DNA from 3 places in the Kitasatospora sp. NPDC050463 genome. Region 1 is predicted to be linked to each of the others. Evidence: riboswitches for the same ligand, from Rfam matches in the RefSeq annotation. Region 1 holds a riboswitch; each other region holds the start of a gene.

Region 1 (7,630 bases):
GGCCGTCGATCCTCGGGTCTCTCGGTGGTGTGCCGGGCTGACCCCTCAAGCCTGTCAAAGCCCCGGTCGGCCGGACATCCGGCTCTCCCGCGAAGCGGGTGGGGGGTTAACCCCCCGTTCGCGACCGGCCGCCACCGGGCGGCCACTCGTCGGCGAGCAGCGAGTACTGGAAGGAGTCGCGCCAGGCGCCGCGCAGGTGCACGTCGTGGCGGATCCGGCCCTCCCGCCGGAAGCCGGCCCGGGTGAGCACCCGGACGGAGGCCGCGTTCTCGACGTCCACCCGGGCGGCCAGCCGGTGCACGCCGAGCGGGCCGAAGGCGAGGTCGCAGAGCAGCCCGGTGATCTCGCCCGCGTAGCCGTTGCCCCAGGTGTCGGGGCGCAGCGCGTAGCCGAGGTCGGCGCACCGGTGGCCGCCGAGGGTGAGGGCGGCGTTGCCGATCGGGACGGCGCGGGCCGGGTCGTGCGCGTCGGCGCGTCGGGTGACGGCCAGCCGGTAGACCGTCCGCTCGCCCTGCATCGCCTCCTCCAGGTACTGCTCGATCTGGTCGGCGCAGTCCTCGCGGTCGCGCGGCTCGAACGGGAGGTAGCGGGTGGCCTCCGGATCCCCGAACACCGCGTACAGCGCGTCGATGTCGCCGGGGGTGTGGTGGAACTCGCGGATGGCCAGGCGGGGGCCGGTGAGTCGGACGGGGACCATGCCTGCCGACCCTACCCGGGCTTTCCGGTTACCGTACGTGACATGGAAGAAGAAGACCTGCGGCTCGCCCCCCGCACCAAAGCCGTCGAACTGCTCGCCTGGGCGCATGCGCACGGCCACCCGCCGGTGGCCGAGGCCGCGGTACGGGCGGTGCTGGCGCTGCTGGAGCTGGGCGAGGGCAGGATGCGCGACGGCTGGCCGGAGCTGACCTCGGACGCCGTGGAGCAGCTGCTGTACGAACGGCTCTACCTGTACGTCCAGCCCGAGCCGGAGCAGGACCCGCTGGCGTACGGCGCGGCGGTGCGGCTGCTGATCGACCACCAGCGGGCGGCGAAGCGGCTGAACGCGAAGCGGCAGGAACGGCTGCACGCGGAGGCCGAGTGGCAGGGCGAGGTGGCCGCCGGGCTGCTGCGCCGGTCCGACCTGGTCACCTGGCCCCGGCTGTACACGCTGCTGCTGCGCGCGGACGGGGTGGACCTCGCCGACCAGGAGGCGGTCCGGGCCTGGCTGGCGGCGTTCCGGGAGCTGGCACCGCAGGACCGGTCGGCCGCGTACGAGGCGCTCGAGTGGGCGGGCGAGCTGGACGCGGTGGACGACGGGGGCTGGGGTGAGGCCCGGATGCTCAGCGTCGGGATGGCCACGGACGGCGCCCGGCGGCTGCTGGAGCAGGGACTGATGCGGCGCAGCTACCGCAATCTGACGGAGCTGACCGCGCTGGGCCGGCCGATGCCCGAGGAGCTGGCCGGGGACTTCGGGGCGTTCGAGGAGGCCGCCGCCGAGGCGGCGCTGGACCTGGTGGGCGAGTGGACGACGCCGGGGCTGCCGCGGCTGCTGGTGGAGGAGTTCCCGGAGCTGGCGCCGGAGCCGGGCCAGGAGGAGATCGACGCCTACCTGGCGCGCCTGCCCGAGGCGGCCGACGAGGAGTACGAGGAGTACGAGGAGTACGAGGAGTACCAGGACTACGAGGCCGGGGAGGCCGAGGAGGAGCACGGGGGCGAGGGGCACGCGGCCGGGGAGGCCGGGCAGGCGGCCACTGACGCCTGAGACGCCACGGTGCCCCGGCCGTCGTGGCGACGGCCGGGGCACCGTGGCGGGCTGTCAGGGCGTGATGCCGCGCTGCTCGAACCAGGTCTCCGGGTCGACCGGGGCGCCGCCGCCGGGGCGGACCTCCAGGTGCAGGTGCGGGCCGGTGACGTTGCCGGTGGCGCCGACCTTGCCGAGCTGCTGGCCGGGGACGACCTTGCCGGAGCCCTTGATGATCGAGGAGAGGTGGCAGTACCAGATCTCGGTGCCGTCGGGCAGCGTCTCGACGATCCGGTAGCCGTACGAACCGGCCCAGCCGGCCGAGGTGATGGTGCCCTGGCCGACCGCGTACACCGGGGTGCCGGTGTCGGCGGCGAAGTCCAGGCCGGTGTGCAGGTGGGCCCAGTAGGAGGCGCTCTGGCCGTAGTGGGCGGAGAGGTTGTAGTCGCGCACCGGCAGGTTGATGGCGGCGAGCTTGGCCTTCTCGGCCTCCTCGGCGGCCCGCTTGGCCTCCTGCTGCTGGGCGGCGCGCTTGGCCTCGGCCTCCTTCGCGGCCTGCAGGCGGGCACTCTCCTCGGCGGCGGTGCGCTGGCTGTCGGCCTGCAGCTGGATCCGGGCGGCGAGGGCGAGGCCGGGGTCCGCGGAGAGTGCGACCGGCGTCTCGTCCGGGGCCTCGACGGCCGGCGCGGCGGCCGGGGTGGCGGAGGCGAAACCGGTCGCACCGAGGGTGGCGGCGACGGCGGTGACGCCGAGCAGCGGAGCGGTGCCGCGGGTCTGACGGGGCATCCGGTGCCGGTTGGCCTCGGCGGCCTGCGGGGTGGCCCCGGCGGCGGACCCGCCGTACTCGCCCGGGTGGGCGGGCGGCCAGGGGTGGTCGAGCAGCTGGGTGCCGGCGGTGGAGCCGGGCAGGTGTGCCGGAGAGTGCGACGACGCCACGGAGGCGCGCTCCTTTCCTTCCTTCGCGCCTACCGGGTTAGCTGACGGGTTCGGAGCAGGAAGGTCTCCTACGGCTGGGCCTGGGCCCGGCCGATTCACCCCAAGGAACGTGGTTCCCCGGCTCCCTGGCCTGCCCGGAGGCGGCCGGTGGGATTAGGCGGCGGCGCACGGTGCCGTCTGGGTACGGCGTTGAGGACCGCGCTGCGTTATCAAACGTTAATCCTAGGAGCCCCTGATTCCAAGCCGTCCGTTCGGGACGGCCGGATACGGATCAGACACTACGCGACCCGATGGGCGATTTGGGGCGATTGGCGACAACTGACACTACCGAACGTGATGGGTTGTCAACGAACGACCCCCTATCTGAGTACTCCTACTCATGTGCGGCCGGACCGGCGCGGCCCATCCTGGCGCCATGAACGCACCGATGCAGTCACGTACCACGGCCGCGTGCTACATCCAGGCCGTGCTCTCCTTCGCCCTCTCCGGCGGCGCCCTCGCGATCGGGATCGCCTACCTGCCGGTCGGCGGCTGGACCCGCGCCTTCCTCGGGATCGGGCTGCTCTACACCGTGACCTCCTCGTTCACGCTGGCCAAGGTGGTCCGGGACCGGCAGGAGACCAACGAGATCGTCACCCGGGTGGACCAGGCCCGGCTGGAGAAGCTGCTCGCCGAGCACGACCCGTTCAAGGTGGAGGGGGTCTGAGTGGAGGGGCTCTGAGCCGCGACGCCGGGGCGCCCCGGGGAGCCGGTCGGCCGACCGCTTGACGGCTAAGGCTATTAGCCTTAGCTTTATGGCTATCGGCACAACGGCCGATGCCCGTCCCGGCGGACCGAGGAGGCCCCCATGCCCGGCACCTTCACCCCCAGCACCCAGTACCTCGACCGCCCCGGCGGCCGACTGGCCTTCGACGACACGGTGCAGGGCGACGGCGCCCCGGTCGTCCTGCTCCCGGGCATGCTCGACAGCCGGGCCGCGTACCGGCACCTGCGCCCACTGCTGGTCGCCGCGGGCCGCCGGGTGATCACCCTGGACCTGCGCGGCTTCGGCGAGTCCTCGATCGTCTGGGACGACTACTCGCCGGCCGCGATCGCCACCGATGTGCTCGCCCTGCTGGACCACCTCGGCACCGACCGCGCCGCGCTGGTCGGCAACTCGTACACCGGCGCGACCGTGGTCAAGATGGCCGGGGACGTGCCCGAGCGGGTCGCCGGGATCGTGCTGCTGGACGCCTTCGTCGAGAACGTGCCGCCGAACGCGCTGCAACGCGCGATGTTCGGCGTGATGGGCGCGCTGCTGGTGCACTCCCCCGCGTTCTGGGGGCTCTACCACCGCAGGATGGCGTACCCGGGCGCCAAGCCGGCCGACCTCGACGCCTACGTGGACGGGCTGGTCGCCGCGCTGCGCACGCCGGGCCGCAAGCAGGCCACCCGGGGCTACGTCCACGGGGACTCCGCGCCGACCGGCTGGACCGCCGCCGTGACCTGCCCGGCGCTGGTCGTGATGGGCGGCAAGGACCCCGACTTCCCCGACCCGGCGGTGGTCGCCGACCGGCAGGCCGCCGCGCTGAAGGCCCGCAAGGTGATGATCGAGGGCGCCGGGCACTACCCGATGGCCGACCAGCCGCAGGCCACCGCCGACGCCCTGCTGCCCTTCCTCGCCGAGCTGGCCTGAGTCCGGCCCCCTCCGCACCCCTTCCGCACCCCTCCCCCTCCCCCGCCGCACCCACGGAGACCGCGCCATGCCCCGAGTCGGACTGACCCCCGAGCAGGTCGTCGACCACGCCCTCGCCCTCATCGACGAGCAGGGGACCGAGGCCCTCACCCTGGCCGCCGTCGCCGGACGTGCCGGGGTCGCCACCCCCTCGCTGTACAAGCACGTCAGCGGCGGGCTCGCCGAACTGCGCCGGCTGATCGCCGTCCGGGTCACCGGGGAACTGGCCGACCGGCTCGCCGAAGCCGCCCTCGGGCGCGGCGGCGACGAGGCCGTGGCCGCCCTCCTGCGCGCCTACCACGGCTACGCCAGCGAGTACCCGCACCGGTACCACGCGCTGCCGCAGGCCCCGCGATCGGACGACGAGCTGACCAGGGCGGCCGGCCGGCTGGTCGGGGTGATCATCGCGGTGCTCCGCGGCTACGGGCTGGACGGCTCCGAGGCCGTCCACGCCGCCCGGACCGTCCGCTCGGTGGCCCACGGCTTCGCCTCCCTGTCGATCGGCGGCGGCTTCCAACTCGCCGAGGACCTCGCCGACACCCAGGACCGCCTGATCACCATGCTCACCGGCGGCCTCCGGAACTGGCCCCGGGCCTGAGCACCGCCGGCGTGCCGGCGCCCCGGGGGCGCCACCGCGCCACACCGACGCACCGACGCACGGGGCACCTGCCACACCGGACGCACCCGCCCGACCGGCGGACCCGGGCCGCGGCAGACCCCCTGGTCAGGGCGGTCGCCCCGGACGCGGCCGACGACCGGACACCGGCACCGGTGCGCCGTCCGGGTCACCCTTCACCGCCATGAGAAATAAGGTATGAAGAATTGAGTGCCCGATAAGCGACGGAAAGGCCGGGAAATCCCATGGACCTGACCTCGCCGTGGTTTCCCCCCTCCGAGGACGAGACCCGCACCCCGCGCAGCAGCCCCACCGCGCGCAGCGCGATGCGCTGCGTCCGCTTACTGCTCGGCTGCACCACCGCCGCCGAACTCCTCGGCACCGTCCTCGCCGAGGGCCCGAGCTGGATCACCGGTGAGGGCTCGGCGCTCTACCTGCTGGACTCCGCCGGAATGCTCCGGCTCACCGCCTCGCACGGCCTGCCCGACTGGGTCCACGAGCGCTACGGCGTCATCGATCCGGCCGGCGACCTGCCCGCGGCGATGGCCCTCAGGCTGCGCCGCCCGTACCTGCTCAGCCCGGAGCGCACCAGCGTCGACTACCCCAACCGCAACGCCGGCATGGGCACCGGCATGGTCGCCCTGATCACCCTGCCGATGATCGTCGACGAGCGGCCGGTCGGCGTGCTCGCCCTCGCCCTCGCCCACCGGGGCACCGTCCCCCGCCGCGACCTGGACGTCCTGGAAACGCTGGGCGACGCCTGCGCCCACCGGCTGGCCCACCTGCTCGACGGCGCGCGGGCCGGCACCCGCCCCGGGCCGACCGGCGGTTCCGTCGACGGCTCCGGCGGCGGTACCGGAGCCGGTGCCGGCGACCGGGCCGCCGCCCTGGCCCACCCGATGCTCTCGCTCGCCGTCCGCTCCGCCGGGCACGGCGCCTTCGAGCGCGACCTGGTGACCGGCGAGACCTACTGGGACGCCGCCGCCTACCGGGTGGTCGGCCGGCCCGTGCCGCCCGAGGACGCCCCGGCTGCCGCCCCCGACCTGGACCGGCTCGTCCACCCCGAGGACCTGCCGGACGTCCAGGCCGCCCTCGCCGAGGCGCTCGCCACCGGCGGTCCGTACCGGATCGAGTACCGGGTACCTCGCCGGGGCGGCCGCGCGATCCGGATCGAGGAGACCGGCGAGGTGATGCTGGACGTGCACCGGCGGCCGGTCCGGATCGCCGGGCTGCTCGCCGACCGGGACCGCGCCCGCACGCCCGAGGACCGGCCGCCCGCGGGCGAGCCGGGCAACGGCGCCCCGGCGGCCGGCGCCCGCTCGGCCCTGCTGCTGGCACTCACCCGGGCGCTGTCGCGTGCGGTCACCGTCCGGGACGTGACCACCGCGGTGACCGATGTCGCCCGGCCGGCCTTCGGCGCCGCCGGCATCGTGCTCGACCTGGTCGAGGAGGGGCGGCTGCTGCCGGTCTCGCACACCGTCTACGGCGGCCCGCGGCGCACCGAGCTGACCCGGCTGGCCGACCTCTCCGAGGGCGTGATGCAGCACTCGCTGGCCCACTCCACGCCGCTGTTCAGCGAGCCCGGCCAGGCCCGGCGCAGCGTCGGCGGGCCGCTGACCCCGGCCGCCTGGGCGGTGCTGCCGCTGGTCGCCTCGGGTCGGCAGGTCGGCTCCTGCCTGATCACCTTCTCGACCGACCGGGCCTTCGGCCGTGAGGACCGCACCCTCTACTCCGCCTTCGCCGGCATCCTGGCGCAGTCCCTGGAGCGCGCCCGGCTCTACGACACCCACCACCACCGGGCCACCGAACTCCAGCGCGCCATGCTGCCGCGCACCCTGCCGCGGCTGCCCGGGCTCGCCAGCGCCGCCCGGTACCTGCCCAGCACCGAGGGGATGCAGATCGGCGGCGACTGGTACGACCTGCTCCGGCTGCCGGACGGCCGGATCGGGCTGGTGATCGGCGACGTCCAGGGCCACAACGCCGAGGCCACCGCCGTGATGGGCCAGTTGCGCAGCGGCCTGCGCGCGTACGCCACCGACGGACACGACCCGGCCGCCACGCTGGCCCGGACCAGCCGGCTGCTGTCCGAGCTCGACACCGATCTCTTCGCCACGTGTCTCTACCTCACCCTCGACCCCGCCGACGGCACCCTGCGGGCGGCCCGGGCCGGGCATCCGTCGCCGGTCCGGATAGCGGCGGACGCCAGGGCCGTCGAGCTGGAACTGCCGGGCGGCCCGCCGCTGGGGGTGGATCCGGGGATGCCCTACCCACTGGCGGTCGAGCACCTGGCGGTGGGCGAGACGCTGCTGGTCTACACGGACGGTCTGGTCGAGGACCGCGAGGAGGACTACGACGAGTCGGTGCAGCGGATGCTCGGCGGTCTGGAGCTCTGGGCCAGGCAGACCGGCCCGGTCCGGCTCGGCCCGTCCGCGGCCCTGGAGCGCCTGGCCGACCTGCTCACCCTCAACGTGACCGAGCGACGCTCCCGCCCGGACGACGTCGCCCTGCTGTTGCTGCACCGGAGTTCGCCGGTGCGGTGAGGAGGGCCGGCGCGGTCACGAGGACCGGCGGGGTGCCTCTCGGCGGCGCCGGGGGGACCCCGCCGGTCGCTCCGGGCGCGGGCCGATCGGGCCCGAAGGAGGCC
Region 2 (7,630 bases), on a different contig from region 1:
CGAACCGGCCGCTGCCCCACCGAACCGGCCGACCCACGCTGCCCCACCTGACCGGCCGACCCACCGAACCGGCCGACCCGCCCCGACCCTCCTGACCAGCCGACCCGCCCCACCAACCGAGGAAGCCCATGAGCGACAAGACCGAGATCCGCACCGACGGCGCCCCCGCCCCGGCCTGGATGTTCTCCCAGGGCGTCCGCAAGGGCCCCATCCTGCAGGTCTCCGGCCAGGGCCCGCAGGACCCGGCCACCGGCGAGTACCTGTACCACGGCGACGTGAAGGCGCAGACCCGGCGGACGCTGGAGAACGTCAAGGCGATCGTGGAGGCCGGCGGCGCCACCATCGAGGACGTGGTGATGTTCCGCGTCTACCTGACCAAGCGGGCCGACTTCCCGCTGATGAACGAGGTCTACGCCGCCTTCATCGAGGAGAACGTCGAGCCGGGCGGGGTGAAGCCCTGCCGCACCACGATCTTCGTCGAGCTGCCGCAGGAGCCGATGCTGGTCGAGATCGACGCGCAGGCCGTGATCGGCTGACCGGCCGCCCGACGGTGCGAAGGGGCCCGGACCGGAGTCCGGGCCCCTTCGCACCGCGTGGTCACCGCCCGGCGGTGACCACCTGCTCGACGGCGGCACCGCCGCGCGCCACGACCGTGCCTCCGGCGCCGCCGGCCCGCCGGTCGAGCGCGCCGGAGAGCAGCGCGACACCGAGGGCGAGGGCGGCCATCAGCCCGCCCACCCAGTTCGGCGCGTCGTAGCCGAGCCCGGACGAGATCACCAGCCCGCCGAGCCAGGCGGCGAGCGCGTTGCCCAGGTTGAAGGCCGCGATGTTGGCGGCCGAGGCCAGCGTGGGCGCGCCGGCGGCCTGGTCCATCACCCGCTTCTGCAGCGGCGCGACGGTCGCGAAGCCGAACACCCCGATCAGCGGGATGGCGACGATCGAGCCGACCCTGCTGTGCGAGGCGAGGGTGAAGGCGAAGAGCAGCACCGCCAGCACCGCCAGGATCACGTACAGGCTGCGCATCAGCGCCCGGTCGGCGAACCAGCCGCCGAGCAGGTTGCCGACGAACAGGCCGACGCCGAAGAGGAAGAGCAGCCAGGTCACACTGGAGGGGGCGAAGCCCGCCATCTCGGTCATCATCGGCGTGATGTAGGTGAACATCGCGAAGATGCCGCCCCAGCCGAGCACCGTCATGCTCAGCGCGAGCCAGATCTGCGGCTTGCGGAAGACGGCCAGTTCCGGGCCGAGCCGGGTGTCCTCGGCGCGCGGCTGGACCGGCACCAGTGCCGCGATGCCGGCGAAGCCGATCGCGCCGAGCGCCGCGACCACGTAGAAGGTGGAGCGCCAGCCGAAGTGCTGGCCGAGCAGGGTGCCCATCGGGACGCCGAGCACGTTGGCCGCGGTGAGTCCGGTGAACATCAGGGCGATGGCGCCGGCCCGCTTGTGCGGGGCGACGAGGCCCGCGGCGACCACCGAGCCGATGCCGAAGAAGGCGCCGTGCGCGAAGGCCGCGAGCACCCGGCCGACCAGCAGCAGCCCGAAGGCGGGCGCGACGGCGGAGACCAGGTTGCCGGCGATGAACAGGCCCATCAGCATCAGCAGCATCCCCTTGCGGGGGATCCGGGTGCCGAGGACGGTGAGCAGCGGGCCGCCGATCACGACGCCGAGTGCGTAGCCGGAGATGAGCAGGCCGGCGGTGGGGATGGACACCGAGAATTCGCCGGCGACCTCGGGCAGCAGGCCCATGATCACGAACTCGGTGGTGCCGATGCCGAAGGCGCTGATCGCCAGCGCCAGGAGCGCGAGGGGCATGAGGGGACCGCTTTCCAGAACGTACAGACGATTGCATGTGCAACTACCAGCGTCGACAATACGACCGCGCGCCGGATACTTGCAAGCGCTCACTATCTCCATCCGCAACCCCGCGGGCCATCGCTCCCGCCACCACCCCGAGCCGCCACCACCCGAGCCACTGCGCCTTGTCCTCCCCTCGCGAAATGATTAGGTTAGGCTCACCTAACTATCGGAGGTCCGCCATGAGCCCCAGCCCCGTCGACGCCGAGGCGCCCGAACCCACCGCCGCCGAACGGGTCTGCAGCCTGCTCAGCGCCACCTCCTCGGTGGTGATCCGCGCCTACGGCGAGCACCACGACCTGGACACCCCGGTGTCGGTGCACGGCTCCCGGCTGCGCTTGGGCGCCCCGCTCGACGCGCCGCTCACGCTCGCCGTCAGCCGCGAACAGGACGGCCTCGCCGTCGTCCTGGACCTCACCGACATCGCCCCGGTCGCCGTCCGCGACCGCGTCCGCGGTCGCCTCACGCTGGCCGGCCGGCTCCACCTGGCCCACCTCGCCGACGACGGTCTCAGCGTCCACCTGCGGCTCGACGTCGCGCACGCCGTCCTCTCCACCCCGTACGGCACCACCGCCCTCACCGGCGCCGACCTCTCCCTCGCCGCGCCCGACCCGCTCGCCCGCTTCGAGGCCGCGATGCTCACCCACCTCGCCGACGACCACCCGGACGCCCTCGCGCTGCTGGCCAGACTGCTGGACCGGGAGCTGCTGGCCGGACACCCCGACATCCGCCCGCTCGCCCTCGACCGGTACGGCCTGGTGCTCCGCCTGGACCACCCCCACGGCCACCGCGACGTCCGCCTGGTCTTCCCCGAGCCGGCCCGCGACGCGGACGAGTTCGGCCACCGCGTGCACCAACTGCTGACCGCCGCCGACAGCGGCCAGCCCGCCCACCGGTCCTGACCGGGCATCGGACGACTCCGTCGCCGAACCCCGCCACAGGAATCGGCCGACAGAATTGGCGGCTCGTCCGGTCCCGGACGGGCCGGTCGCATTCGGGGAGGAAATCACCGGGAAGCCCGCCCGTCCCGCCGACACCGGAAACCCGGAAAGAACCCCCGGACGTGACAGCGGGTCAGCCGTCACACCATTCCGTACCGGGGGGGGCAAAAGCCGAGGAGAACCGGGTACGGAAAACGAAAGCGGCCGGCCCGGCTCACGAAGGATATTCGCGAGCCGGGCCGGCCTGGGCGTGTCCCGCGCCCATGATCCACTGGTGGTGCGGCGATCACCCGGTCGAGCGGTCACCCGACATGACCATCCCGGGAGGTCGTTCGCCCCGCACCCAGCGGTGGTCCGACCAGAGGTCAGATGGAGACGCCGTGCGCCCGCAGGTAGGCGATCGGGTCGATGTCCGAGCCGTACTCCGAGCCGGTGCGGATCTCGAAGTGCAGGTGCGGGCCGGTCACGTTGCCGGTCGCACCGGAGAGGCCGATCTGCTGGCCGGCGGTGACGGTCTGACCGACCGTCACGCCGATCGAGGACAGGTGCGCGTACTGGGCGTACTTGCCGTCGGCGAGCTTGATCTCGACCTCGTTGCCGTAGGCGCCGCCGTTGCCGGCCTTGACCACGGTGCCGGCCGCGATGGCGCGCAGCGGGGTGCCGGTGGAGGCGACGAAGTCGGCACCGGTGTGGTGGCCGGAGGCCCACATCGAGCCGGCCACGCCGTAGGCGGTGCCGAGCTTCGGGTTGGCGACGGGGGCGACGTAGCCGGAGGTGGCGGCCACGGCGGCCGGGGCCTGGGTGGCGGCCGGCGCGGCCGGCTTGGCGGCGGGGGCGGCCGGGGCCTGCGCGGGCTTGGCGGCCTGGACCGGCTTCGGGGCGGCGGGCTTGGCGGCCGGCTTCACCGAGTCCTGCGAGACCTGCGGCTTGGCGGCGGGGGCGGCCGGCTTGGCGGCCTCGGCGGCGGCCGGAGCGGCGGCGGCCTTGCCGGCGAGCGCGAGCTTCTGACCCGGGAAGATGAGGTTCGGGTTGGCACCGACGACCGAGCGGTTGTGGTCGTACAGCGCCTGCCAGCCACCCTCGACCTGCTTGGCGTCGGCGATCTTCGACAGGGTGTCCCCGCCGACGACCTTGTAGCTCTCCTCGGCCGGAGCGGCGGCGGGCTTGGCGGCCTCGGCGGCCGGCTGCGCGGCGGCGGCCGGAGCCGCGTCGACGCTGGTGGCACCGGTCCAGGTACCGGTCTGCGCGGGCTTCGCGGCCGGGGCGGTGTGGGCCTGGGCGCTGATGGTGGTCACCAGCGGAAGGGCGAACGCGGCGCCGGTCACGGCGGTGGCGATGCCGATGCGGACGGCGCGGGGCAGGGCGATACGACGAGCCTGTGCGGGCATGGGGAACTGTCCTCTCCGACGCCTGCGAGGTGAGCTGTCGGGTTCGGGCTGGAGTTGCCCGGCCGCATAGCGCGGCTTCACCCCAAGCCGGACCGTGAATTCCGGTCCGGCGACTTACCTTTGGGTCCCCCGCTCCTGCCGTACAGAGTTCGGTTCGTACCACCGGGCAGCGGCAGGACTAGGCGTTCCACCCGGTGGCCACCCGGGCCAATGCCGGGCGGTCGCTGAACTAAAACCCATCCGTCCGGGTGAAGCAATGTCGATCTCTTGAATCGACAACCAATGCCGGGAGGGCCGTGACACTCCGAATGATCGGCTGCACGGTATGTGCACAATCGATTCACCGCGCGCCACTGATCCACGACGCTCCGCCGATTTCGGTGCCCCTCCGCAGCCGGTCACTCACGGAAAGCCATCCACCGACACACCGCCGGTGAGCCTTGTCACGTCGGCCCCCGGAGCGCACGATCGGGCGGTGACCACCTCCGAGGCCGGCACCCTGCGCCTGGGCACCGCGCAGGGCCGCTGGGTACTGCTGGCGACGGTGCTCGGCTCCAGCATGGCGATGCTCGACGGCACCGTGGTCAACGTCGCCCTGCCCCGGATCGGCACCGATCTCGGCGCCCCGCTCGCCGCCCTGCAGTGGACGCTCAACGCCTATCTGCTCACCCTGGCCGGCCTCATCCTGCTCGGCGGCGCACTCGGCGACCGCTACGGCCGGCGCCGCGTCTTCCTGATCGGCGTGCTCTGGTTCGCCGCCGCCTCGGCGGCGTGCGCCGCGGCACCCACCATCGAGGTGCTGGTCGCCGCCCGCGCGGTGCAGGGCATCGGCGGGGCGCTGCTCACCCCGGGCTCGCTCGCGATGCTCCAGGCCGTGTTCCACCCGGACGACCGCTCGGCGGCGGTCGGCCTCTGGTCCGGCCTCGGCGGGGTGTCGGCCGCGATCGGCCCGTTCCTCGGCGGCTGGCTGGTGGACGGTCCCGGCTGGCGGTGGATCTTCCTGCTGAACGTCCCGCTCGCTGTCCTGGTGATCGCGGTGGCTTCCCGGCACGTCCCGGAGAGCCGGGACGAGAGCGCGACAGGCCGGTTCGACATCCTCGGCGCGGCGCTGGCCGCACTGGCCCTGGGCTCGGTCACCTATGCGCTGACGGCCGCGGGATCCGGGCTCTCCCCCGAGGTCTGGGTGGCCGGCGCGGCCGGTCTGCTGCTAGGCGCGGCCTTCGTCGTGGTCGAGCGCCGCGTCGAGGAGCCGATGCTGCCGCTGGGCCTCTTCTCCTCCCGCCTGTTCACCGCGGTGAACCTGGTCACCCTCTGCGTCTACGCGGCGTTCAGTGGCGTGTTCTTCCTGCTGGTCGTGCAGTTGCAGATCGTCTCGGGCTTCTCGCCGCTGGTCTCCGGGCTGGCCCTGGTGCCGATCACCGTGCTGATGCTCGCGCTGTCCGCCCGGGCCGGCCGGCTCGGCAAGCGGATCGGCCCGCGGATCCCGCTCACCGTGGGGCCGCTGGTCTGCGCGACGGGTGTGCTGCTGATGCTGCGGATCGGCCCGGACGCCTCCTACTGGACGGACGTCCTGCCGGCCGTCACCGTGATGGGCTGCGGGATGGTCCTGCTGGTCGCGCCGCTGACCGCGACGGTGCTCGCGGCCGTGGAGGTCCGCCACGCCGGGATCGCCAGCGGCGTCAACAACGCCGCCGCCCGCGCGGCCGGGCTGCTCGCGGTGGCCGCCCTGCCCGCGCTGGCCGGACTCAGCGGCGAGGCCTACCAGGTGCCCGCCTCGGTGGACTCCGCCTTCCACGTCGCGATGCTGATCTGCGCCGGGCTGCTGGCCGCCGGCGGCGTGACCGCGTTCACCACCGTCCGGGGCAACGTCCTGGCGCCCGAGGACCACCCGGTCGCGGAGCCGGACTGCCGCTACGCCTGCGGCACCAACGCCCCTCCACTGGACCCGGGCCATGTCGGCGCCCGGCACGGCGAAGGCCCCGCCACCGAATCGGCGGCGGGGCCCACGGAGGCCTGATGAAACGTCAGAGGATGTCGCCCGGGGCGTACTTGGCGGCCTCCGGGTAGGCGGCCGCGACAGCCTCGATCAGGCGGACCAGCTCGGCGACCTGGGCGCCGGCCGCACCGGTGAAGGAGAGCCGGTCGGCCAACAGCGCGTCCAGCGCGGCCCGGTCCAGCGGGATCCGCTGGTCGGCGGCCAGCCGGTCCAGCAGCTCGTTCTCCCGCCCGCCGGCCCGCATCGCCAGCGCCGAGGCGACGGCGTGCTCCTTGATGACCTCGTGCCCGGTCTCCCGGCCGACGCCCGCGCGCACCGCGCCCATCAGCACCTTGGTGGTGGCCAGGAACGGCAGGTAGCGGTCCAGCTCGGCCTCGATCACGGCAGGGAAGGCGCCGAACTCGTCGAGGACGGTCAGGAAGGTCTCCAGCAGACCGTCGAAGGCGAAGAAGGCGTCCGGCAGCGCGACCCGGCGCACCACCGAGCAGGAGACGTCGCCCTCGTTCCACTGGTCGCCGCCCAGCTCGGCGGTCATCGAGGCGTAGCCGCGCAGGATGACGGCCAGGCCGTTGACGCGCTCGCAGGAGCGGGTGTTCATCTTGTGCGGCATCGCGGAGGAGCCGACCTGGCCCTCCTTGAACCCCTCGGTGACCAGCTCGTGGCCGGCCATCAGGCGGATCGTCTTGGCCAGGCTGGACGGCGCGGCCGAGAGCTGGACGAGTGCGGTGAGCACCTCGAAGTCCAGCGAGCGCGGGTAGACCTGGCCGACGCTGGTGAGCACGTTGTCGAAGCCGAGGTGACCGGCCACCCGGCGCTCCAGCTCGGCGATCTTCTCGGTGTCCCCACCGAGCAGGTCCAGCATGTCCTGGGCGGTGCCGACCGGGCCCTTGATCCCGCGCAGCGGGTAGCGGGCGATCAGCTCCTCCAGTCGGCGGAAGGCGACCAGCAGCTCGTCGGCGACGGTCGCGAAGCGCTTGCCCAGGGTGGTGGCCTGCGCGGCGACGTTGTGCGACCGGCCGGCCATGACCAGCTCGGAGTGCTGGGCGGCGAGCCGGCCCAGGCGGACCAGCACGGCGACGGTGCGGTCACGGACGTGCTCCAGCGACTGGCGGATCTGCAGCTGCTCGACGTTCTCGGTCAGATCCCGGGAGGTCATGCCCTTGTGGATCTGCTCATGGCCGGCGAGGTCGCTGAACTCCTCGATCCGCGCCTTCACGTCGTGTCGGGTGACCCGCTCGCGGGCGGCGATCGAGCCGAGGTCGACCTGGTCGATCACCCGCTCGTAGTCGGCGACTGCGCCGGCCGGCACCTCGACGCCGAGGTCCTGCTGAGCCTTCAGGACGGCGAGCCACAGATGGCGCTCAAGGACCACCTTGTGCTCGGGGGACCACAGCTGGGCCAGGGTCGCCGAAGCGTACCGGGAGGCCAGGACATTGGGGATCTGGGGCTTC
Region 3 (7,630 bases), on a different contig from region 1:
GGCTGGACCGTCTTGGAGGCGAGGATGTGCACACCCGCGAAGAGGTTGGCGAGGGTGTCCTGCAACGCCAGCGCGACCGCGAGACCGCCCACCCCGAGGGCGGTGACCAGCGGGGCGATGGACACCCCGAGGGTCTCCAGGGCCACGAGGACGCCCATCGACAGCACCACGATCCGGGTGATGTTGACGAAGATGGACGCGGACGCCGCGACGCCCGTCCGGGACGCGGCCACCGACTGCACCAGCCCGGCCACCACCCGGGCCGCGCTGAGCGTCGCGATGACGATGAGCACGGCCGTCAGCGACTGGTCGACCAGCCCCCCGATCCGCGCGGTGAGCGGCAGGGCCGAAGCGGCCGCTGCGGCCCCGGCGAGCACGGCCGCCCAGGGGACGATGGTGCGCAGCGCGTCGACGATGACGTCGTCCCCGCTCCACTTGGTCCTGCTCGCGTGCTTGCCCAGCCACTTCATCAGAGCCCGCAGCACCAGACCGGCCACACAGCCGGAGGCCAGCGCGATGCCGGCCACCACCCAGTCGTGCAGGACCAGGTCCCGGGTCACCGCCCCGCCCCCGCAGCGTGGAGGGCGAGGAAGCGGGCCGCCGCGGGCCGCCGTATGTGCTGTGTCATCACCTTGTCGCCTGTCAGGTCGTGTTGTTCGCAGCCACGTCGGAGCGGATGTACGCATTCCGAACGGACTGCCATCCTGCCCCATGGCCCGGCCGCCGCGACGAGCAGCCCGTCGTGCAGCCGGTCCGCCTCCGCTCGCAGACCGCAGCGCCTGTCAGGAGCCGCGCCGCCGGATGCGCGAGGACGCCGCCGCCCGCCAGACCGCCCTCGACGAGGCCGCCGCCGAACGGGACGCGATTCCTGCGCCGGCACGACAACCGCCTGCGCCAACCCGAGGGAGCCCGCGGTGCTGCGGGACACCCCGCGATCAGTACCAGCAGCGGCAGGAGCAGCGGAGACAGGGAGAGCAGTTGCGGTGCCGGCCCGAGCTCAGCAGGACGCCACCTGGCCGCCAGCAGATCTCCAAAGCTCCGCTCCCTGCTCTGCGAGTACTACCCCGCCGCCCTCGACGCGTTCGCCCCCTGGCTGACGGTCAACGCCGCACCCACCCGGTGTCCCGGCTCGGGGTCACATGTGCGTGCCGCCGTCGATCCGGATCTCGGTGCCGGTGACGAAGGCGCCGTCGTCCGAGGCCAGCATGGCGATCACGCCGGCCACCGTCTCCGGGCCGGCGAAGCCCTGGCCCAGCGCGGGGGAGAGCTTGGCGAGCAGGCTGAAGTCGGCGTCCGCGGGCAGGCCCGGGTTGTTGGTCATGCCGCTGTCGATGCTGCCGGGGGCGACGCAGACCGCGCGCAGGCCCTGCTTCGCGTACTCCGAGGCGATCGCGTGCGTGAACGACTGGATGCCGCCCTTGGTCGCGGCGTACGCGGCCATGTAGGGGTGGGCGAAGGTCGCGGAGGTGGAGCTGAAGTTCACCACCACGCCCCGGCCGCCGGCGAGCAGGGCCGGCAGCGCCTCGCGGGTCATCAGGAACGTGCCGGTCAGGTTGACCGCGATGAGCTTGTTCCAGAACTCCAGGCTGGTCTCGTGGGTGTGCGAGGACCGCAGGATCCCGGCGGCGTTCACCAGGACGTCCAGCCCGCCGAGCCCGGCGACCGCCTCGGCCACGCCCGCGCGGACGGCCGCCTCGTCCGCGATGTCCACGACCGACGTGGTCAGACGATCGGCGGTACCGTCGCCGGCCGCCCGGTCCAGCGTGGCCTTCAGGCCGTCCTCGTTGACGTCGACCGCGACGACCCGCCCGCCCTCGGCGAGGATCCGGTGCACGGTGGCCCGGCCGATGCCCGAGCCGCCGCCGGTGATCAGGACGGTCCGTCCGCTGAAGCGCTCCATGGTGGTTACTCCGTTCGTTGGTGGTCTCGCGACCTCGCCTGACACGGTACGCCGAAGTGGCACAACGTGCCAATAAGTCATGATGTGCCAAACTGGCACGATGCGTCACTCGGTCCTGACCTGCCATCTCGGCACCTGAGGCCGTCACGGCACGTCACGTCGCCCCGATCGCGCCGCGCATGTCGCGCCACCGCGGCACGACACGCCGCCGTGGCAGATCACGCCACTACGGCAGGGCACGCCGTTGCGGCACGACGCGCCACTACGGCACGACACGCCACTACGGCACCCTGCGCCATGCCACGCCACGTACCGGTCCGCGTACGCTGAGCCCGTGATCGGACGCCCCACCCTGAACCAGCGCCGCCGCGACACCACCCGCCTGGAGATCGCCCGCACGGCGGCCGCGCTCTTCGCCGAACGCGGGGCCGAAGCGACCACCGCCGAGGAGATCGCGCTCGCCTCCGGCATCTCGGTGCGCACCTTCTACCGCTACTTCTCCGTGAAGGAGGACGCCGTGGCCCCGCTGCTGGCGGCCGGCGGCCGGCGCTGGGTGCTGCTCTTCGCGGAGAGTTCGGCCGACCTGCCGGTGCGCGAGGCGCTGGAGCGTTCGGCGGTCGAGTCGCTGACGCCGACCGAGACCCCCGCCGTCGAGGCCATGCACTGGACCCGCGACCTGCTCCGTGATCCCCGCCTCGACTCGGTCTGGCAGCGGGTGCACGCCGACTCGGAGGAGCGGCTGCGCGCGGTGCTCACCGCCCGCTGCCCCCGGGGCACCGACGCGCTGGAGATCCGGCTCGCGGCCGCCGCCGCGACCACCGCCATCCGGGTGGCCCTGGAGGAGTGGGCCTTCTCCGACGCTCCTGCCACCGGGCCGGGCTCACCCCAAGAGCTGGGCGTCCGGTGCATGCGTGAACTGACCGCCGGCTTGCGCCTCTGGAGCAGCGTCAGCTGACGCGACCTCAGCGGCCGCCCGTTCCAGGCTCCACCCGCCCTCGCACTCGCCCCACGCCCGGTAACCACCCACGCCGCGCCCACCCCGCGCCCACCCCGATCGGCCATCCCCGCTGGTCGGCGGGTCCGATCGGGCCCGGCGGACCGCTAGGGTTGTTGATCGAGCCTCGGCGGTGGCTTCCGTGGTGGACGGGGGAACCGGGGTGGCCGTCCCGGTTGTCCTTACAGCGGGGGGCGGAGGAGTTCGAGGCGTGGGAGCAAGCAGGACATGGGTCTGACGAGCCACAAGGTGTTGGCGCTGACCGTATTGATCGCCGTGGTGATGACGGCCGGCACGGTCTGGCTGTGGCCGAGACTGGCGGGGAAGACCTGGCAGGCGGTGCTCGGCCGGATCGGTACGCTGCTCGCCACCCAGCTCACCGTGCTCGCCGCGCTGGGCCTGGCGGCCAACAACTACTTCGCCTTCTACAGTAGTTGGGACGACCTGCTCGGCACCGGCGACAGCGGCCCGGTCGTCATCCACAACAAGGCGGACGCGTCCGGCCGCCTGCAGGTGGAGACCATCGGGCACGCGTCCGTCAAGGGCGGCGGGGCGCTGGGCCGCGACCCGAAGCAGTCCGGTGAGATCCGCGAGGTCCGGATCGACGGCGCCACCACCCGGCTCTCCACCGAGGGGTACGTCTACCTGCCGCCGCAGTACTTCCAGCCGGAGTACGCGCAGAAGCAGTTCCCGGCGGTGATCGTGAGCACCGGGTTCCCCGGTATCGCGAAGAACCTGGTGACCCGGCTGAACTACCCGGGTGCGGCGCTCAAGCTGCTCCAGGAGGGTCGGATGCAGCCGACCGTGATGGTGCTGATGCGCCCCTCGCCCGCGCTCCCGCAGGACACCGAGTGCGAGGACATCCCGGGCGGCGCACAGTCGGAGACGTACTTCACCAAGGACGTCCCGGCCGCGATCCAGGCGACCTACCGGGTCTCCGCCGACCCGCAGGCCTGGGGCTTCATGGGTAACTCGACCGGCGGCTACTGCGCCCTCAAGCTCGCCATGCGCCACCCGGAGGTCTTCCCGACCGCCGTCTCGCTCTCCGGCTACTACCAGGCCGCCGACGACCCGACGACCGGGGACCTCTTCAAGGGCAGCCAGCAGCGTCGCAACGAGGCCGACCTGATGTGGCGGCTGAAGAACCTGCCGCAGCCCGCGGTGTCCGTGTTGCTGGCCGGCACCCGGGAGGGCGACGGCGACTACCGGCGGGACACCGAGGCGTTCGTGGCCGCCGCACACGGCCCGATGAAGGTCTCCTACAGCATGATGAAGACCGGTGGCCACAACTTCGAGACCTGGAGCAGGCTGCTGCCGTCCTCGCTGGAGTGGCTCTCCCAGCACCTCAGGGTGCCGGACCGGACGGTCTGACCGGGCCGTCCGACCGGGCCGTGGGACCGGGCGGGCGCCGGGCGCGACGGTACGGCCGGCACGGCGGCCGGTGGCTCAGGCCACCGGCTCCAGCGTCCCGGTGTGCAGCTCGCCGACCCGGCCGCCCTCGCCCTCGTACGTCCAGAACGCGCGCACCGTCAGCTTGCCGAGGTCCATCACATGGCTCACGGTGATGCCGCTCTGCTCGGTCCAGCTCACGAAGTACAGCTCCGGCCCGATCTCGGCGATGTGCAGCGCCACGTCCTCCCACTGGCCCGCCGACTCGCCGAGGCCCTCCCAGCGCAGCCGCTTGCCGTCGGGCGAGTAGGCGTTGCGGAAGGCCGCGCCGTTGTCGACCTGGAAGAGGTAGGTGCGGCCGGCGAAGGCGGGCAGGGGCGCGGTCATGGCGGGACTGGTCCTCGTCTCTCGTCTGTGCGGTACGGCTGGACCCCCAACCTATCCGACCGGCCGACTTTCGCGGCGGACTCGCGGGCACCCCGCCGCCGGGCAGCGCCCCACGCCGCCCGGCCGCCGGGCGCGGGCCGAAGCCCGGCCCACCACCCCTCCGCCCGGCCCCTCCGCCCGGCCCCACCGGCCGCCCTCGCCGGCCGCCCCGACCGGCCCCACCGCCAACTGATCAACTCCACCGGCGACTTGATCAACTCCGCGCCGCTCCACTGTGAGCTGCGCGACATCGTCCCCTGCCGAGTTGTCGCCTTCCGGACGGCCTGCCTAGCCTGCACGAGTCCGTCTTCGCGGACCCCGCCGTCGGGACGCCGAGTCCTGTCCACCCGCCGGTCGGCAGTCGAGCACCACGGCGGACGGGAGCGGGGGACCCAGGTCAGTGCCCGGCCCGTGCGCTCTCGCGTACCGGTCGAGGCTAGGGGTGAAGCCGCTCCACAGGCGGCCGGGCAACCTCAGCCCGAACCCGACAGCTCACCTCGCAGGCGTCACAGAGGACACTGCCATGCAGAAGCCTGCCCGGCGCGCGATCCCGCGCCATGCCCGCCCCTCCCACCGAGGCCGCAAGGCCGCCTTCGCCGCCACCGGCGCGCTCGCCATCAGCGGCGCCGGCCTGCTCGGCGTCCCGGCGCTCACCGGCGCCCAGGCGGCCACCGTGCCGACCGTCACCCAGGACAAGCTCGCCCCGGCCACCATGGTCGCGGGCAAGGCCACCACGGCCGCGCTGACCGTCCACTCGTCGGCCTGCTTCACCGCCAAGACCGTCGGTGTGGGCGTTCGCGACGCGGCCGGACACAACCTCGACTTCCCCGGCAACGTCTCCAACGCGCAGATCTGCCCCACCGGCCTGTCGATCACCACCGGTGCCCGCACCCTGCCCGCCGGGACGTACACCCAGTTCGGCTTCTGGCAGGACTTCGGCGGCGCCTGGCACAATCTGCCCTCGCGCCAGCTCGTGGTCTCCAGCACCACGGCCACTCCCAGCCCGACGCCGACCGCGACGGCCACCCCCAGCCCGACGCCGACCGCGACCGCCACGTCGACCCCGGTCACCGGCGCCCCGGTCGCCGGCAAGTCGCTGACCTGGTCGGACGAGTTCAACAACCCGATCGCCTACGGTTCGCGCTGGACCGGCGACAAGAGCAGCGCCTACCACTACGGCAACCACAACCCGGACGACAACAAGCTCGACTGGCTGAACAAGAACAACGTCGCCGTCTCGGGCGGTGTCGCCACCTTCACCGCCAAGCCGGGTGCCAACACGCTGGAGAACGGCAAGCAGTCCTGGGACACCGGGCTGCTCACCACCGAGTACTCCAGTGAGGGCTTCCAGGTGAAGACCGGCGACTACGCCGAGACCCGGGTCAAGCTCCCCGCCGGGACCGGCGCCTGGCCGGCCCTGTGGACGTGGAAGAACGGCAACGGGGAGATCGACTCCTTCGAGTACCACCCCGACAACCCGAACCTGCTGGAGCTGACCAACCACGTCAACCCGGGCCACCTGTACTACACCGACGCCAAGGCGATCGCCAAGGACGGCTGGGTCACCATCGGCACCCACTACGGCGCCACCTCGGTCGACTGGTACGTCAACGGGACCAAGGTCTTCTCGGACGGCAAGGGCGTCGGTGCCAACTGGTCGGCGTACCTGATCCTCAACCTGTCCCTGAGCGCGGGCCAGTACCACCCCGCGCCGCAGGGCACGGCTCCGATCACCTTCGCCGCGGACTACGTCCGGGTCTACCGCTGAACCCCGGCCGGTCCTGAGCCCCGGCCGGTCCTGAGCCCCGCCCGGTCCTGAGCCCCGGCCGGTCCTGAGCCCCGCCCGGTCCTGAGCCGGCCGGTCCTGAGCCCGGTCCGGGCCGTACCGCGCTGGGCCAGAACGGCCCAGGACGGTACGGCCCGGACCGGCACGGTTCAGTTCCGGGCGGTCTGCACCACCTGGATCTCGAACGGCTGCTTGTTGTTCGCCTCGTTCCGGTCGTCGTCGCCGCGCACCGCGACCCAGCCCCCGGTCAGCGTGCCGGGGGCCGGGAGGTCGGCCGCCAGCCGTACCGGGATCAGGGCCGTGGCGGTCCGGAACTTCGGCAGCCCGGCCGGGAAGACGCAGCGCACCCGGTGGCCGTTCTGGAACGCGGAGCAGTTCTCCGGGAAGAACGGGCCCTCGGGCGTCACGCCCTCCGGCAGGGTGACCACCACGGTGAACGACGAGGCCGTCCGGTCCGGGCCGAGGTTGCTGACGAAGGCGTGCACCGTGGTGGTGCCGCCGGGGGCGGCGGCTTCCGGATCGATCCGGACCACCTGGAGGTCGGAGTCGGACGGGACCGGTGCCGCGGCGGGTGCCGGCGCCGCGGACCCGGCGCCGGCCGCCGGGTCCGGATCGGCCACCGGGCAGGTGGCCCCCCATGCGGGACCGGCGGCCAGCGCCGTCACCGCGCACCCCACCGTCAGTGCCCTGCCGAGGTGACTTAGAACGGACCTTCTGTGCGACATCGTCGCTCACCCTGCCCTCTGCGTTCCGGCGCCCCGCACCGTCGCGGGCCGCGTCCGCACCAGCGTGACCGACCGGTTCGCCGCCGTCGCCGCAACCCGCCCTCGGGCCGCTCGAACGGGGGAACCGCCGTTCGGGAAGCCGGGTGGTCCGACGACCCGTACGGACGAACTCCGGTGACGACGCGTCAGGGGGCGAGGACCTGTCCCAGCCGGGCCGCGATCTGGTGCATCACGGGGACGAGCGAGGCCGCGCCCGCCTGCTCCTCCAGCGCCCGGATCCGGGCCTCCGGGCCGGAGACCGAGAGTGCCGTCGGGGTCGGCGCGCCGGGTACCGCGAGGGCGATGCAGCGCACCCCGATCTCCTGCTCCTGGTCGTCCACCACGTAGCCGCGCTCGCGCGCCTGCGCCAA

Evidence for each region. Region 1 has a riboswitch for cyclic di-AMP ahead of AB0J08_RS16285 (M23 family metallopeptidase). Riboswitches for the same ligand answer to the same signal wherever they lie in the genome.
Region 2: it holds a riboswitch for cyclic di-AMP, as region 1 does, so the genes downstream of both, AB0J08_RS25805 (LysM peptidoglycan-binding domain-containing M23 family metallopeptidase) here and AB0J08_RS16285 (M23 family metallopeptidase) in region 1, are expected to answer to the same signal.
Region 3: it holds a riboswitch for cyclic di-AMP, as region 1 does, so the genes downstream of both, AB0J08_RS26070 (glycoside hydrolase family 16 protein) here and AB0J08_RS16285 (M23 family metallopeptidase) in region 1, are expected to answer to the same signal.

The regions. Positions count from the first base shown of each region.
Region 1 covers NZ_JBFAJO010000022.1:22,680-30,309, forward strand. The annotation lists gene AB0J08_RS16275 (GNAT family protein) at 107-697, opposite strand; gene AB0J08_RS16280 (hypothetical protein) at 740-1,741, shown strand; gene AB0J08_RS16285 (M23 family metallopeptidase) at 1,796-2,656, opposite strand; cyclic di-AMP (ydaO/yuaA leader) riboswitch at 2,669-2,812, opposite strand; gene AB0J08_RS16290 (YiaA/YiaB family inner membrane protein) at 3,072-3,362, shown strand; gene AB0J08_RS16295 (alpha/beta hydrolase) at 3,504-4,331, shown strand; gene AB0J08_RS16300 (TetR-like C-terminal domain-containing protein) at 4,399-4,968, shown strand; gene AB0J08_RS16305 (SpoIIE family protein phosphatase) at 5,232-7,526, shown strand.
Region 2 covers NZ_JBFAJO010000044.1:34,411-42,040, reverse strand. The annotation lists gene AB0J08_RS25820 (RidA family protein) at 129-536, shown strand; gene AB0J08_RS25815 (MFS transporter) at 598-1,812, opposite strand; gene AB0J08_RS25810 (DUF2470 domain-containing protein) at 2,037-2,756, shown strand; gene AB0J08_RS25805 (LysM peptidoglycan-binding domain-containing M23 family metallopeptidase) at 3,161-4,183, opposite strand; cyclic di-AMP (ydaO/yuaA leader) riboswitch at 4,188-4,348, opposite strand; gene AB0J08_RS25800 (MFS transporter) at 4,659-6,200, shown strand; gene purB (adenylosuccinate lyase) at 6,208-7,630, opposite strand, start outside.
Region 3 covers NZ_JBFAJO010000045.1:17,881-25,510, reverse strand. The annotation lists gene AB0J08_RS26095 (mechanosensitive ion channel family protein) at 1-560, opposite strand, end outside; gene AB0J08_RS26090 (SDR family oxidoreductase) at 1,136-1,900, opposite strand; gene AB0J08_RS26085 (TetR family transcriptional regulator) at 2,235-2,855, shown strand; gene AB0J08_RS26080 (alpha/beta hydrolase-fold protein) at 3,123-4,265, shown strand; gene AB0J08_RS26075 (hypothetical protein) at 4,341-4,670, opposite strand; cyclic di-AMP (ydaO/yuaA leader) riboswitch at 5,066-5,230, shown strand; gene AB0J08_RS26070 (glycoside hydrolase family 16 protein) at 5,233-6,477, shown strand; gene AB0J08_RS26065 (hypothetical protein) at 6,645-7,160, opposite strand; gene AB0J08_RS26060 (IclR family transcriptional regulator) at 7,406-7,630, opposite strand, start outside.